One region of the Bacillus sp. D48C genome, then DNA from elsewhere that is predicted to be linked to it. Evidence: riboswitches for the same ligand, from Rfam matches in the RefSeq annotation. Region 1 holds a riboswitch; each other region holds the start of a gene.
The links. A riboswitch is a leader RNA that binds a small molecule or an ion and turns the genes downstream of it on or off. The one in region 1 is predicted to bind S-adenosylmethionine.
Positions count from the first base shown of each region.

Region 2: linked by a shared signal. The riboswitch ahead of ACLBXA_RS03175 (bifunctional homocysteine S-methyltransferase/methylenetetrahydrofolate reductase) and the one ahead of ACLBXA_RS27280 (methionine ABC transporter ATP-binding protein) in region 1 are both predicted to bind S-adenosylmethionine.
Region 3: linked by a shared signal. The riboswitch ahead of ACLBXA_RS09385 (bifunctional O-acetylhomoserine aminocarboxypropyltransferase/cysteine synthase) and the one ahead of ACLBXA_RS27280 (methionine ABC transporter ATP-binding protein) in region 1 are both predicted to bind S-adenosylmethionine.

Region 1 covers NZ_JBKFAQ010000018.1:23,813-28,007, reverse strand. Annotated here, with positions in the region: gene ACLBXA_RS27290 (MetQ/NlpA family ABC transporter substrate-binding protein) at 1-572, opposite strand, end outside; gene ACLBXA_RS27285 (methionine ABC transporter permease) at 594-1,259, opposite strand; gene ACLBXA_RS27280 (methionine ABC transporter ATP-binding protein) at 1,249-2,268, opposite strand; SAM riboswitch class I at 2,392-2,497, opposite strand; partial or broken gene ACLBXA_RS27275 (cysteine hydrolase family protein) at 2,741-3,306, shown strand; gene pruA (L-glutamate gamma-semialdehyde dehydrogenase) at 3,557-4,195, opposite strand, start outside.
Region 2 covers NZ_JBKFAQ010000001.1:592,659-596,853, forward strand. Annotated here, with positions in the region: gene metC (cystathionine beta-lyase) at 1-37, opposite strand, end outside; gene metI (cystathionine gamma-synthase/O-acetylhomoserine thiolyase) at 34-1,146, opposite strand; SAM riboswitch class I at 1,241-1,351, opposite strand; SAM riboswitch class I at 1,555-1,664, shown strand; gene ACLBXA_RS03175 (bifunctional homocysteine S-methyltransferase/methylenetetrahydrofolate reductase) at 1,735-3,567, shown strand; gene metH (methionine synthase) at 3,567-4,195, shown strand, end outside.
Region 3 covers NZ_JBKFAQ010000003.1:99,213-103,407, forward strand. Annotated here, with positions in the region: gene ACLBXA_RS09370 (FMN-dependent NADH-azoreductase) at 146-772, shown strand; gene ACLBXA_RS09375 (transcriptional regulator YeiL) at 832-1,503, opposite strand; gene ACLBXA_RS09380 (YjjG family noncanonical pyrimidine nucleotidase) at 1,611-2,306, shown strand; SAM riboswitch class I at 2,490-2,594, shown strand; gene ACLBXA_RS09385 (bifunctional O-acetylhomoserine aminocarboxypropyltransferase/cysteine synthase) at 2,687-3,985, shown strand; gene metA (homoserine O-acetyltransferase MetA) at 3,969-4,195, shown strand, end outside.

The DNA.
Region 1 (4,195 bases):
AATACACGAGGTGTTTGCTGTGCGATAACCGGCGTGATTTTTAATTTCTTCGGATTTTCAGCAATGCCGCTTGGATCTCCAAATAAGCCAAAATCTTTTTTAAGCTTTAATAATCCAGCTGCATCAAGAAGTTTTAATGCACGTGCTTGGTTCGTTGGATCGTTTGGAATTGCAATTTCTGAACCATCTGGGATTTCATTTGCTTTCTTATATTTTTCAGAGTATAAACCCATTGGTGCAATTTGCGTTGTACCAACAGCTGTAATATCTAACTTATGCTCTTTTTTAAATTGCTCTAAGAAAGCAATATGCTGGAATGAGTTTAATTCAATATCTCCATCAGCTAACGCTTTATTTGGCGTTGTGTAATCAGAGAACTCAATCAGTTTAACTTTAATCCCTTCTTTTTCAGCTTTTTTCTTCAAAATTTCCCAAGCGTCTCCATCCGTTCCAGTTACACCGACGCGAACTACTTTTTCTTTCGCTCCTGCACCCGTGTCTCCACTTGAGCAGCCGCTTAATGCTGAGATTCCTACAATCGCTGATAATGCAAATGCTAAAATTTTCTTCATTTTCTTTTCCTCTCTTCCTTTTTATGATCTGCGTAACAAGACTTTCGCAAAGTAGTTTCCTAAATTTTGAGCTATCTGTACGAGAATAATAAGTAAAACAACCGTTACGAACATAACCGATGTATCAAAACGTTGATAACCATATGTCATTGCCAAGTCACCAAGACCGCCACCACCGACAAGCCCAGCAACTGCAGAAAATTCAATTAAACCAACTGTCATAAACGTGACACCTAAGATTAATGGTGCTAACGCTTCTGGTACAAGGATTTCAAAAACGATTCTAATTGGCGAGGCGCCCATTGCTTGCGCTGCTTCAATTACTCCTTTCGGAACGGAAACAAGATTTGTTTCAACCATTCTAGCAATACCAATTGATGCGACTAACGTCATCGGGAAAATTGCCGCTGCTGTTCCAATCGTCGTTCCAATAACGCTTCTTGTTAGTGGGCTTAAAGCTACTAAAAAGATAATGAATGGTACCGGACGAATTGTATTAATTATGATGTTAAGAATAGAAAAGACCCATTTATTTTCTAAAAAGTTTCCTTTTCTCGTTACATATAAAAGTAAACCTAGAGGTATACCCAGAATTGTAGCGAATATAAGTGTTACAATTACCATTAAGAGGGTATCTCCCGTCGCATCTAGTATGCGCGGCCAAAATATACTCCAATCAACTCGCATGAGCTTCTACCTCCTTCAGCTGCACTTGCAGTCTTAGATGTTGTAATGCTTTTTGAATTTCCCTCTGCTCACCTTGCAATTCTACAAGCAGATTTCCAAATAGCACATTTTGAAGTTCAATAATATTTCCGTACAGTACATTTACATCAACGTTATAGTTTTTTGCGATATATGATAGTACCGGCTGTCCTGTCTCCTCACCAGTAAATGTTAGACGATAAATTTGACCACCATTTTGAATTTTCGCTAGAACACTTTCTGGTAAATGATCATTAATAACAGAACGTACAAAGTTTTGAGTCGTCTTTGTTTTTGGTTGCGTGAAAACATCAAACAGTTTTCCTTCTTCAATAACTTTTCCCTTCTCCATTACAGCTACACGGTGACAAATTTCTTTCACAACATGCATTTCATGTGTAATAAGAAGAATTGTTAAATTGTATTCTCGATTTACTTTCTTTAATAAGTTTAGAATTTCTGTCGTCGTTTCTGGATCTAAGGCTGATGTTGCCTCATCACATATAAGAATATCTGGCGATGTCGCAAGTGCTCTAGCAATACCAACACGCTGCTTTTGTCCCCCTGATAGCTGTTCTGGATAATAGTTTGCTTTATCTTCTAACCCTACAAACCTCAGCAGTTCATTCACTTGTTCCTTTATCTCGTTCTTTGGCAATTTCGCTAACTTTAATGGATAAGCAATATTCCCAAACACTGTTCTTGAATTAAATAAATTAAAGCTTTGAAAAATCATTCCGATTCTTTGTCTTAGTTTGCGTAATTCTTTCGTCGATAATGATGTAATATCTTTATCATCTATTGAAATCGTTCCTGCCGTCGGTCTCTCTAACATATTTACTAAGCGTAATAATGTACTCTTTCCAGCTCCACTAAAACCGATAATGCCAAAAATTTCGCCTTTCTCAACTGATAATGTTACATCCTCCACCGCATGAACAAATTGCCCAGCTGATTCATACACTTTACTTACATTGTTAAAAGAAATCATTTTTCCCCCTCCTATATGCTGTAAAAACTTAAAGTAGAGCTTTCGAGGTAAAATAAAAAGTGCCCTCCTTCTTATCAACCATAAAGATAAGAAGGAGAGCACTTATATGTACTCGTTCACATCTTCTCATCTTCCAAGCCTTTATATGGCTTGCTGGAGTTAGCACGGTATTAAAAAACCCGTTGCTGAGGTATCGTAGGGCCAGTCCCTCCACCTCTCTGGATAAGAATGTATCGATTTAATTGTCGTTTAATTAATTCTCATTATAGAACTCAGAATAATAAGAGTCAATACATTTTTTAGAAAAATATTAATTATTCCTTTATTAAAATTTTCAGATGAATATTCATCTGAAAAATAGTAACTTTCAAGGTTATTTAAAATTCTTCTTCCTCATATTTTTAAACAGGAGAATCCTCTCTACAAATTGAATAAATTTATTTGAATATGAAACTCGGAGGAAGATAAATATATGAAAACAGCTCTTTTACTCGTCGATATTCAAAACGATTATTTTCCAAATGGAAAGATGGAATTGCGTAATCCAGTAGAAGCAAGCGAATATACTAATCAGTTATTACAACACTTTAGAACAAACAGCGAACCTATTTTTCATATCCAACACGTAGCTATAAAAGATGACGCTACTTTTTTCCTACCTAATACAGAAGGTGTACATATTCATGAAAGCGTACGTCCACTTAGAGAAGAAACAGTTATAGTCAAACATTATCCAAATAGCTTCCGAGAAACTAATCTTCTAGAGCAATTAAAACGTTTAAATATTGAACATGTCGTTGTATGCGGGATGATGACTCATATGTGTATCGATGCAACAGTAAGGGCTGCATTCGATTTTGGCTTTCAATGTACCGTTATACATGACGCTTGTGCTACAAAAGACCTTTCTTTTAAGAACGCTACTATACCAGCTGTTTATATTCACAATACAATTTTAGCTAGTTTAAATGGCGTATATGCAAATGTAATAAGCACGCAAGAATTTTTAGCTACATAAAAAAACACTCCTTTCAGTGAGCAAAACTGAAAGGAGTGTTCCTTGTCGAACCATAGATTTTCTTTCAAATTGTATTATACAGGAAATTCTCAAAATGAATACTAAAAAATATGACTAATAAGTCAACTTTTCTCATCATTTTATTTCTGTTCACATGTTTATCACGCTATTAATAGGTTTTAGCTCATTCCCTTCGAACGATGGTAATATATAGGATTTCAATTTTAAAAGGAGCTCTTCACATTCTGTGAAGAGCTCCTCTACTATTTCTTATAAAGTTTCAGAAGTAGTTTTTGCTTGCATGTGAAGTGCTAAGTAATCAGGTCCACCAGCTTTAGAGTCTGTACCAGACATGTTAAAGCCACCGAATGGTTGGTAACCTACGATTGCACCAGTACATCCACGGTTGAAGTATAAGTTACCAACGTGGAAGTCTTCGCGTGCTTTTTCAATATGGTCACGGTTGTTAGTAATAACAGCACCTGTTAAACCGTATTCCGTATTGTTTGCAATTGCAAGTGCATGATCGAAGTCTTTCGCTTTACAGAATGCTACTACTGGTCCGAAGATTTCTTCTTTCATTAAGCGAGCATCTTCTGCAACGTCAGCAACGATTGTTGGTTGGATGAACCAGCCTTTAGAATCGTCTCCTTCGCCACCTGCTAAGATTCTACCTTCTTCTTTACCAATTGCAACATAGCTCATTACTTTATCAAATGCAGCTTGGTCATTAACAGGACCCATGTTTGTACCTAATACTGCTGGGTTAGCAACTGTTAATTCTTTCGTTAATTCAACAGCACGATTTAATACGTGATCGTATACATCTTCATGGATTACTGCACGAGAACATGCAGAACATTTTTGTCCTGAGAATCCGAATGCTGATGCAACGATAGACTTAGCTGC
Region 2 (4,195 bases), on a different contig from region 1:
GGTTGTGTAGTAAGAGTGTATCTATAGAATAGCTCATATTTTTACACCTTCTTTTATGAGTTTAATGGCTTGCTTTAAGTCTTGAATTAAATCGTTACTATTTTCAATGCCAACGGAGAATCGAAGAAGACGATTGCATACACCGTTTGCTGTTCTAATATCTTCAGGAATATCAGCATGTGTTTGCGTTGCTGGATAAGTCATTAAACTTTCTACACCACCAAGACTTTCTGCAAATGTAATTAAGGATAAAGATTGTAAGAATGGATTAATCCAAGCTTCATCTTTAAGGCGGAATGAAATCATGCCGCCTCTTCCTGGATAAAATACATCTGTCACCCCGTTTTCATCATTTAAATATGCAACAACTGCTTTCGCATTTTCTTCATGTTGTCTCATGCGAAGCGCTAACGTTTTCATACCGCGAATTAATAACCATGAGTCAAATGGGCTTAAAACCGCGCCTGATGCATTATGATAATGAGCGATTTCCTCGCAAAGTTCCATTCCTTTTGCAACGACAAGTCCGCTTAGTACATCGTTATGTCCCCCTAAATATTTCGTTGCGCTATGGAGTACAATGTCAGCACCTTCTGTTAATGGTTGCTGTATATAAGGTGTGTAGAATGTGTTGTCTACAATAAGAAGTAGTCCGTGCCTTTTCGCTACAGTTGCGACAGCAGCAATATCAGTAACTTGCATTAATGGATTAGTTGGAGTTTCTATGAAAATAGCCTTCGTTTCAGTTGTGATAGCTTGCTCAATTTGTTTAATAGATTGTGTATTTACGTATCTACATCGAACATTCCACTTTTTTTCGTGCTCAGAAAATAATCGATACGTTCCTCCGTATAAATCTTCAGATACAATAAGTTCGTCTCCAGAGTGGAATAGAGAAAGGACGAGGAGAACAGCCGCCATCCCTGAACTACAGGCATAACCTTGTTCGCCATATTCTAAGTCTGCGATCGCCTGTTCTAAAAGACCGCGAGTTGGATTGCCAGTTCGTGAATAGTCAAAGCCAGTAGATTTACCAATTCCTTCGTGACGATAAGCGGTTGAGAAATAAACCGGTGGATTAACCGTTCCTGTTGTAGTTTCACTGCGATTTCCGATTTGTGCTAGTTTCGTTTCGATTGTTGACATGTGAAAATTCCTCCTTTTTAAATTGAAACATTAAGTGAATATAAAATAAAAAAAGCCTTCTAAGAAGAAGGCTTTCGGTTTGAATAGAGTCTTCTTCTCATCTGTCAAATCTTTCACAATTTGCTGGAATTAGCACCTTATTAACAAACTGTTAATGGTTGCTGAGGCGTCATAGGGCCAGTCCCTCTACCTCTCTAGATAAGAATGTTCGTATGAAATTTTTATTATGTTTTTAACTTTACAACAAAAGATAATTGAATTGCAAGTTTATTTTAAATAATTTTTATTTTTCCGCAAGTATCATTGACTTTTACTTTTGTGCATGCTAAATTTATTAAAAAATTAACAAACATTGTTAAAAGGGGAACGCATTTCCTTTTAGCTACATAAATAAAATAATAAAGACAACTCTTATTGAGAGCGGTGGAGGGAAAGGCCCTGTGAAACCCGGCAACCTTCAAACGAAATGTTTGAAACGGTGCTAATACCTGCAAAACGAATGTTTTGCATAATAAGAGGAGGAACGATTATGTCCCCCTCTTCAAAGTGAAGAGGGGGTTTTTATATTGATAGAAATGAGGGAGATTCGTGAAATTACTAGATTTATTATCAAAAGGAATTGTAATAGGTGATGGTGCGGTTGGGACGTTATTGCATTCACATGGTTTGCAAAGTAGCTTTGAAGAATTGAATGTATCTGATCCAGACTTAATTATATCGATTCATAAACAATATGTAGCTGCTGGAGCAGATGTAATTCAAACGAATACGTATGGGGCAAATGAGACGAAATTACGTATGTATGGTTTAGAAAATCAAGTTACAGAAATTAATAGAGCGGCAGTAAAACTGGCGAAAGCATCTGTTACAGACAGAAATGCAATTTTAGGAACAATTGGTGGTATGAAACACATCGGAGCCGTTACAACGACTGATATGGAAAGGGAGTTTATGCTACTTGAACAGGCAGGGGCTTTACTAGAAGAACAGGTTGATGGATTACTATTAGAAACTTTTTACGATGAATTTGAATTACTTCATGCCGTTAAAGTATTGCGTAAGCAAACGAATATTCCAATTGTTGCTCAATTAGCGTTACATGAAGCAGGTACGACTCAAAATGGAAATGATGTCAATGAAATATTAAAGCAACTTATAGATTGCGGTGCAAATGTTGTTGGATTGAATTGTCAACTAGGGCCGCTTCATATGACGGAAGCTTTCAAAATGATATCGATTCCGCAAAATGGCTATTTATCAGCATACCCAAATGCAGGTCTCCCGAATTATGTGGAGGGACGTTATGTATATGAGGGAAGCCCAGCTTATTTTGAAGCGATGACACCGAGATTTATTGAGCAAGGTATTCGATTATTGGGTGGTTGTTGTGGTACGACTCCAGAACATATTCAAAGTATGAAGCGCGCTGTTGCGAATATTACCCCTGTAATAGAAAAAGACACGATTCAAAGGCCGAAAGTCGTTCATACGCATGAGAAACGTTCGAAGGCTCACGTCACTCTAGCAGAGAAAGCGAAAAAACAAACGACAGTTGTAGTGGAATTAGATCCACCGAAAACGTTAGATACACAGCGTTTTTTTGAAGGAGCAAGAGCGTTAAAAAGAGCGGGAGCAGATGCTATTACTCTAGCAGATAATTCATTAGCATCGCCTCGCATCTCGAATATGGCAATGGGTGCGTTATTAACCAAGCATGATATCCCAGTATTGACACATTTAACGTGTAGAGATCATAACGTCATTGGACTACAATCTCATTTGTTAGGTTTATCGGCGTTAGGGATGGAAGAAGTGTTAGCTTTAACTGGTGATCCAGCGCGCGTTGGTGATTTTCCCGGTGCAACTTCTGTATATGATTTATCCTCTATTGAGCTCATTAAAATGATTAAAGAAATGAACGATGGACGTTCAATTTTAGGGAAATCAATTGGACCGGCGACAAGGTTTTCTGTAGGCGGCGCATTTAATCCTCACGTGAGGCACTTAAAAGCAGCGGTTAAGCGAATGGAACGAAAAATAGATGCTGGAGCGGAGTATTTTTTAACTCAGCCAATTTACGATATCGCGCTAATTGAAGAAGTGTATGAAGCGACAAAGCATTTGGAACAACCTATTTTTATTGGAATTATGCCGTTAGTAAGTAAGCGGAATGCAGATTTTCTTCATTTTGAGGTGCCGGGTATTACTCTTCCTGAAGAAATAAGAGAGAGAATGGATGGACACGAAACGAAAGAGGCAGCAATTGAGGAAGGGATTCGCATTTCGCAAGAATTAATCGACATAGCGATGAAATATTTTAATGGTATTTATCTTATTACACCATTTTTAAAGTATGAAATTACAGAACATCTTGTTAAATATGTAAGAGAAAAGCAAGAAGTGAAAGAAGGTATTAATTGATGAAGTGTATAGAAGAAAAATTACAGAATAGCATTTTAATATTAGATGGGGCAATGGGGACAATGATTCAGCAAGAGGATTTAACTGCTGAAGATTTCGGAGGAGAAGAGTACGAGGGCTGTAATGAATATTTAGTAGAAACAAGACCAGACGTTATTTTAAAAATTCATAAAGCTTATATTGAAGCTGGAGCGGATATTATTGAAACAAATACATTTGGGGCAACGAATATTGTACTAAGTGATTATGAGCTGTCTCATTTAGATGAAGAACTAAATGAAAAGGCAGCACTTTTGGCGAAGCAAGCTGTTAAAGAAAGCGGGAAGGAAGTATATGTTGCGGGAGCAATGGGACCAACAACGAAAGCAATTAGTGTTACAGGTGGTGTGACTTTTGAAGAATTGATTGAGGCTTATACAAGGCAGGCACGAGGATTGTTAAAAGGAGAAGTTGATGTATTACTCGTTGAGACGAGTCAAGATATGCGTAACGTGAAAGCAGCTTATATTGGAATTCAAGCTGCTTTTGAAGAAATGAAAAAAACGGTTCCTATTATGATTTCAGGAACGATTGAGCCAATGGGAACGACTCTGGCTGGGCAAACAATTGAAGCTTTTTATTTATCAGT
Region 3 (4,195 bases), on a different contig from region 1:
TTATGGAAAAATACGTCTATGTGAGGACGAAAATGTATTGATATAAAGATAAGATATGTTTGTAAGCAACAAAACAACAATTACAAGGGATACCTTTTTTGAAAGCATATAACAACATAAGAGTGAGTACTAGGAGGAAGAAATAATGGCAACAGTTTTATTTGTTAAAGCAAACAACCGTCCAGCGGAACAAGCAGTTAGTGTAAAATTATATGAGGCATTTTTAGCGAACTATAAAGAAGCACACCCAAATGATACAGTAGTAGAACTTGATTTATATAAAGAAGAATTACCATATGTAGGTGTAGACATGATCAATGGTACATTTAAGGCAGGTAAAGGATTTGATTTAACAGAAGAAGAGGCAAAAGCAGTAGCAGTTGCTGATAAGTATTTAAATCAATTTCTAGAAGCTGATAAAATTGTTTTCGGCTTCCCATTATGGAACTTAACGATTCCAGCAGTGTTACACACATATATTGATTATTTAAACCGTGCTGGTAAAACGTTCAAATATACACCAGAAGGTCCAGTTGGTTTAATTGGAGATAAGAAGATTGCATTATTAAACGCGCGCGGCGGCGTATATTCAGAAGGTCCAGCAGCTGAGGTAGAAATGGCTGTTAAATATGTAGCAAGCATGATGGGCTTCTTCGGTGCAACAAACATGGAAACAGTAGTTATTGAAGGACATAACCAATTCCCAGATAAAGCAGAAGAAATCATTGCTGCAGGTCTTGAAGAAGCAGCTAAAGTAGCAAGTAAATTTTAATTTAAATTATAATCGTCACTCAAAGAAACAGCATTAACGTTTATGTTAATGCTGTTTCTTTATATTTTCAGCTCGTCAGCAAGCTTTTCTAATGTATTTCGATCTTGTATATAATATGTTCGGCCTTCTTTTTTTAAATAATTTTGTTGGCAAAACTGGTTTAATACATATAAAAGATGACGATAGCTGACATTTAAGTATTCTGCAGCCTCAGTATGCTTTTCTATATAACAATTATTTTGTTCTGTTAATAAAATAAAAGCAGCTAATCGATTTTCGAAAGGATAACTATAGTTTTTTGCGTAATTTTCAGTGCGAGTAATTGTCTTTTCTCCAATAAATTTGCATAAGTGCTGTAAAAACGTTGCATCTTGTAATACAAGTTGCTGACAATCTTTAAGAGGAAGTGCTAAACAAACACAATCTTCTAGTACTTCAACGGACTTGGTGATATTTTCTACTCCTATTAATCCTAATTCCCCGATAAAAGATGGTGCTTGAATAAAATTAATTAATGAAACTTTCCCGTTTTTATGATTCATATATATTTTTGCTTTCCCAGAAATTAAGTAATAGAGATAAGGGAGGGCGTTTCCTTCGCTACATATCATCTCTTTCGTTTGAAAAGAATGCAGCTCTACATATGGCAAGACATGAAATGAAAATAGGGTATGGAATTGATGGATTCGCATGTATTGATAAATTTCTTCTTCATTTTTGCTGATTTTCATATTTTCACCCCTATTTATAGTATGAGATATCTCCTATTATCTTTACAAGAAGGAATGATACGATTTATGTAAATTTGTTTTTGTAGAAAAGAGAGTGTGATGAATTTATGAAAAAATATAAAACATTACTATTTGATGTAGATGATACATTATTAGATTTCCAAAAGGCTGAAAAAGTAGCTTTACAGGTGCTTTTTGAAGAGAAGGGAATCCCTTTAACAGAGGAGATAGAGGCTCGTTATAAAAAAATAAATAAAGGTCTTTGGAATGCTTTTGAAAAAGGTGAACTATCACGTAATGAAGTTGTAAATAAACGATTCTCTATGTTGTTTAAAGAGTATGGAGAAGAAGTAGACGGTATATTATTCGAAAATAATTATCGTAGCTACTTAGAAGAAGGAAATCAACTCATGCAAGGTGCGTTTGAATTTATAAATCAAATTCAAGGGGAGTATGAGTTGTATATAGTGACAAATGGTGTTTCTAAGACGCAAGATAAACGTTTGCGTAATGCAGGGTTACATTCATTATTTAAAGATGTTTTTGTTTCGGAAGATACAGGTTTTCAAAAGCCGATGAAAGAGTATTTTGATTATGTTTTTGAACGGATTCCTAACTTTGCACCTGAAGAAGGGCTGATTATTGGGGATTCATTAAGTGCCGATATTAAAGGTGGATATGTAGCGGGAATTGATACTTGTTGGTTTAATCCAGAAAGGAAATTAAATGATAGTGGGATTATACCGACATATGAAGTGCATAATTTTGAAGAATTATACGCTCTATTAAAACAGTTTGTTTAATGAAAATAGATGATTGGGGTTTATTTTACATGAATCATTTTTTCTAAAGGTCTTTTTCGAGTTAGTATGGAATATATTTCTTTTGTTGCTTTATATGAAATTGTTAATGTTTGTTTTAGAACATTCAGAAAAAACTGTTTGACATTAGGAAATTATTGCTATAAAATCAACGGTAATTGCATAGTCTTATCAAGAAAAGGTGGAGGGACAGGCCCGATGAAACCTTGGCAACAGCCGTATAACGGAATTGTGCCAAATCCTGCAGGTAGTAATCCTGAGAGATAAGAAAGAGCCTTTAGAGCGTGTTTTCAAACTGCTCCTTTCTTGTTTTCAGGAAAGGGGCAGTTTTTTATTTTGTATAAAAGAAAGGAGAATGAGAGATGGGAGAATCATGGGGAAAAGGAACGATTTGTGTGCAAGGTGGCTATACGCCAAAGAATGGTGAACCACGTGTTTTACCACTTTATCAAAGTACAACGTATAAATACGATACTTCGGATGATTTAGCAGCCCTATTTAACTTAGAGGCAGAAGGATATATTTATACGCGTATTGGAAACCCTACTCTAGCTGCATTTGAGCAGAAGTTATCAGATTTAGAAGGCGGGGTAGGAGCTGTTGCAACGGCTTCTGGGCAAGCGGCTATTATGCTCGCAGTTTTAAATATTTGTAGTAGTGGAGACCATTTACTTTGCTCTTCAACTGTTTACGGGGGAACGTTTAATTTATTTGGGGTGAGTTTACGTAAGCTTGGCATTGATGTTACGTTCTTTAATCCCAATTTAACGGCAGATGAAATTGCGGCACTTGCTAACGATAAGACGAAGCTCATTTATGCAGAATCATTAGGAAATCCAGCGATGAACGTTTTGAATTTTAAAGAATTTTCAGATGCAGCGAAAGAGTTAGAAGTGCCTTTTATCGTGGATAATACATTAGCAACTCCTTATTTATGCCAAGCATTTGAGCACGGAGCAAATATTATCGTTCATTCTACGACGAAATATATTGATGGTCATGCAAGCTCTTTAGGCGGCATTGTCATTGACGGAGGGAACTTCGATTGGACAAATGGGAAATATCCTGAACTTGTTGAACCGGATCCAAGTTATCACGGCGTAAGTTACGTTCAAAATTTTGGTGCAGCAGCTTATATTGTGAAGGCGCGTGTTCAATTATTAAGGGACTACGGAAACTGTATGAGCCCATTCAATGCGTATATTAGCAATATCGGCTTAGAAACGCTGCATTTAAGAATGGAGCGTCATAGTGAAAATGCTCTCGTAGTTGCTAAGTGGCTTGCTAACCATGAACGTATTGAATGGGTGAATTATCCTGGATTAGATAGCAATGAAAATTACTCGTTAGCACAAACGTATTTGAAAAAAGGTGCTAGTGGTGTTTTAACATTCGGCATTAAGGGCGGATTAGAAGCGGCGAAAGAATTTATCGCAAATGTAAAACTAGCAACTCTTGTAACGCATGTAGCGGATGCACGAACTTGCGTTATACATCCTGCTAGCACAACGCATAGACAATTAAGTGCTGAAGATCAGCGTCTAGCTGGCGTTACATCAGATTTAATTCGTTTATCTGTTGGCATAGAAGATGTTTCTGATATTATTGCAGATTTAGAAGCGGCGCTAGTCGGAGGCAAAGAACATGCCGATCATAATTGATAAAGATTTACCAGCTCGCAAAGTGTTGCAGAAGGAAAATATATTTGTAATGACGAAGGAGCGAGCAGAAACACAAGATATTCGGGCATTGAAAATTGCTATCTTAAATTTAATGCCTACAAAGCAAGAAACAGAAGCGCAATTACTTCGTTTAATTGGCAACACACCGTTGCAATTAGATGTTCATTTGCTTCATATGGAATCACATTT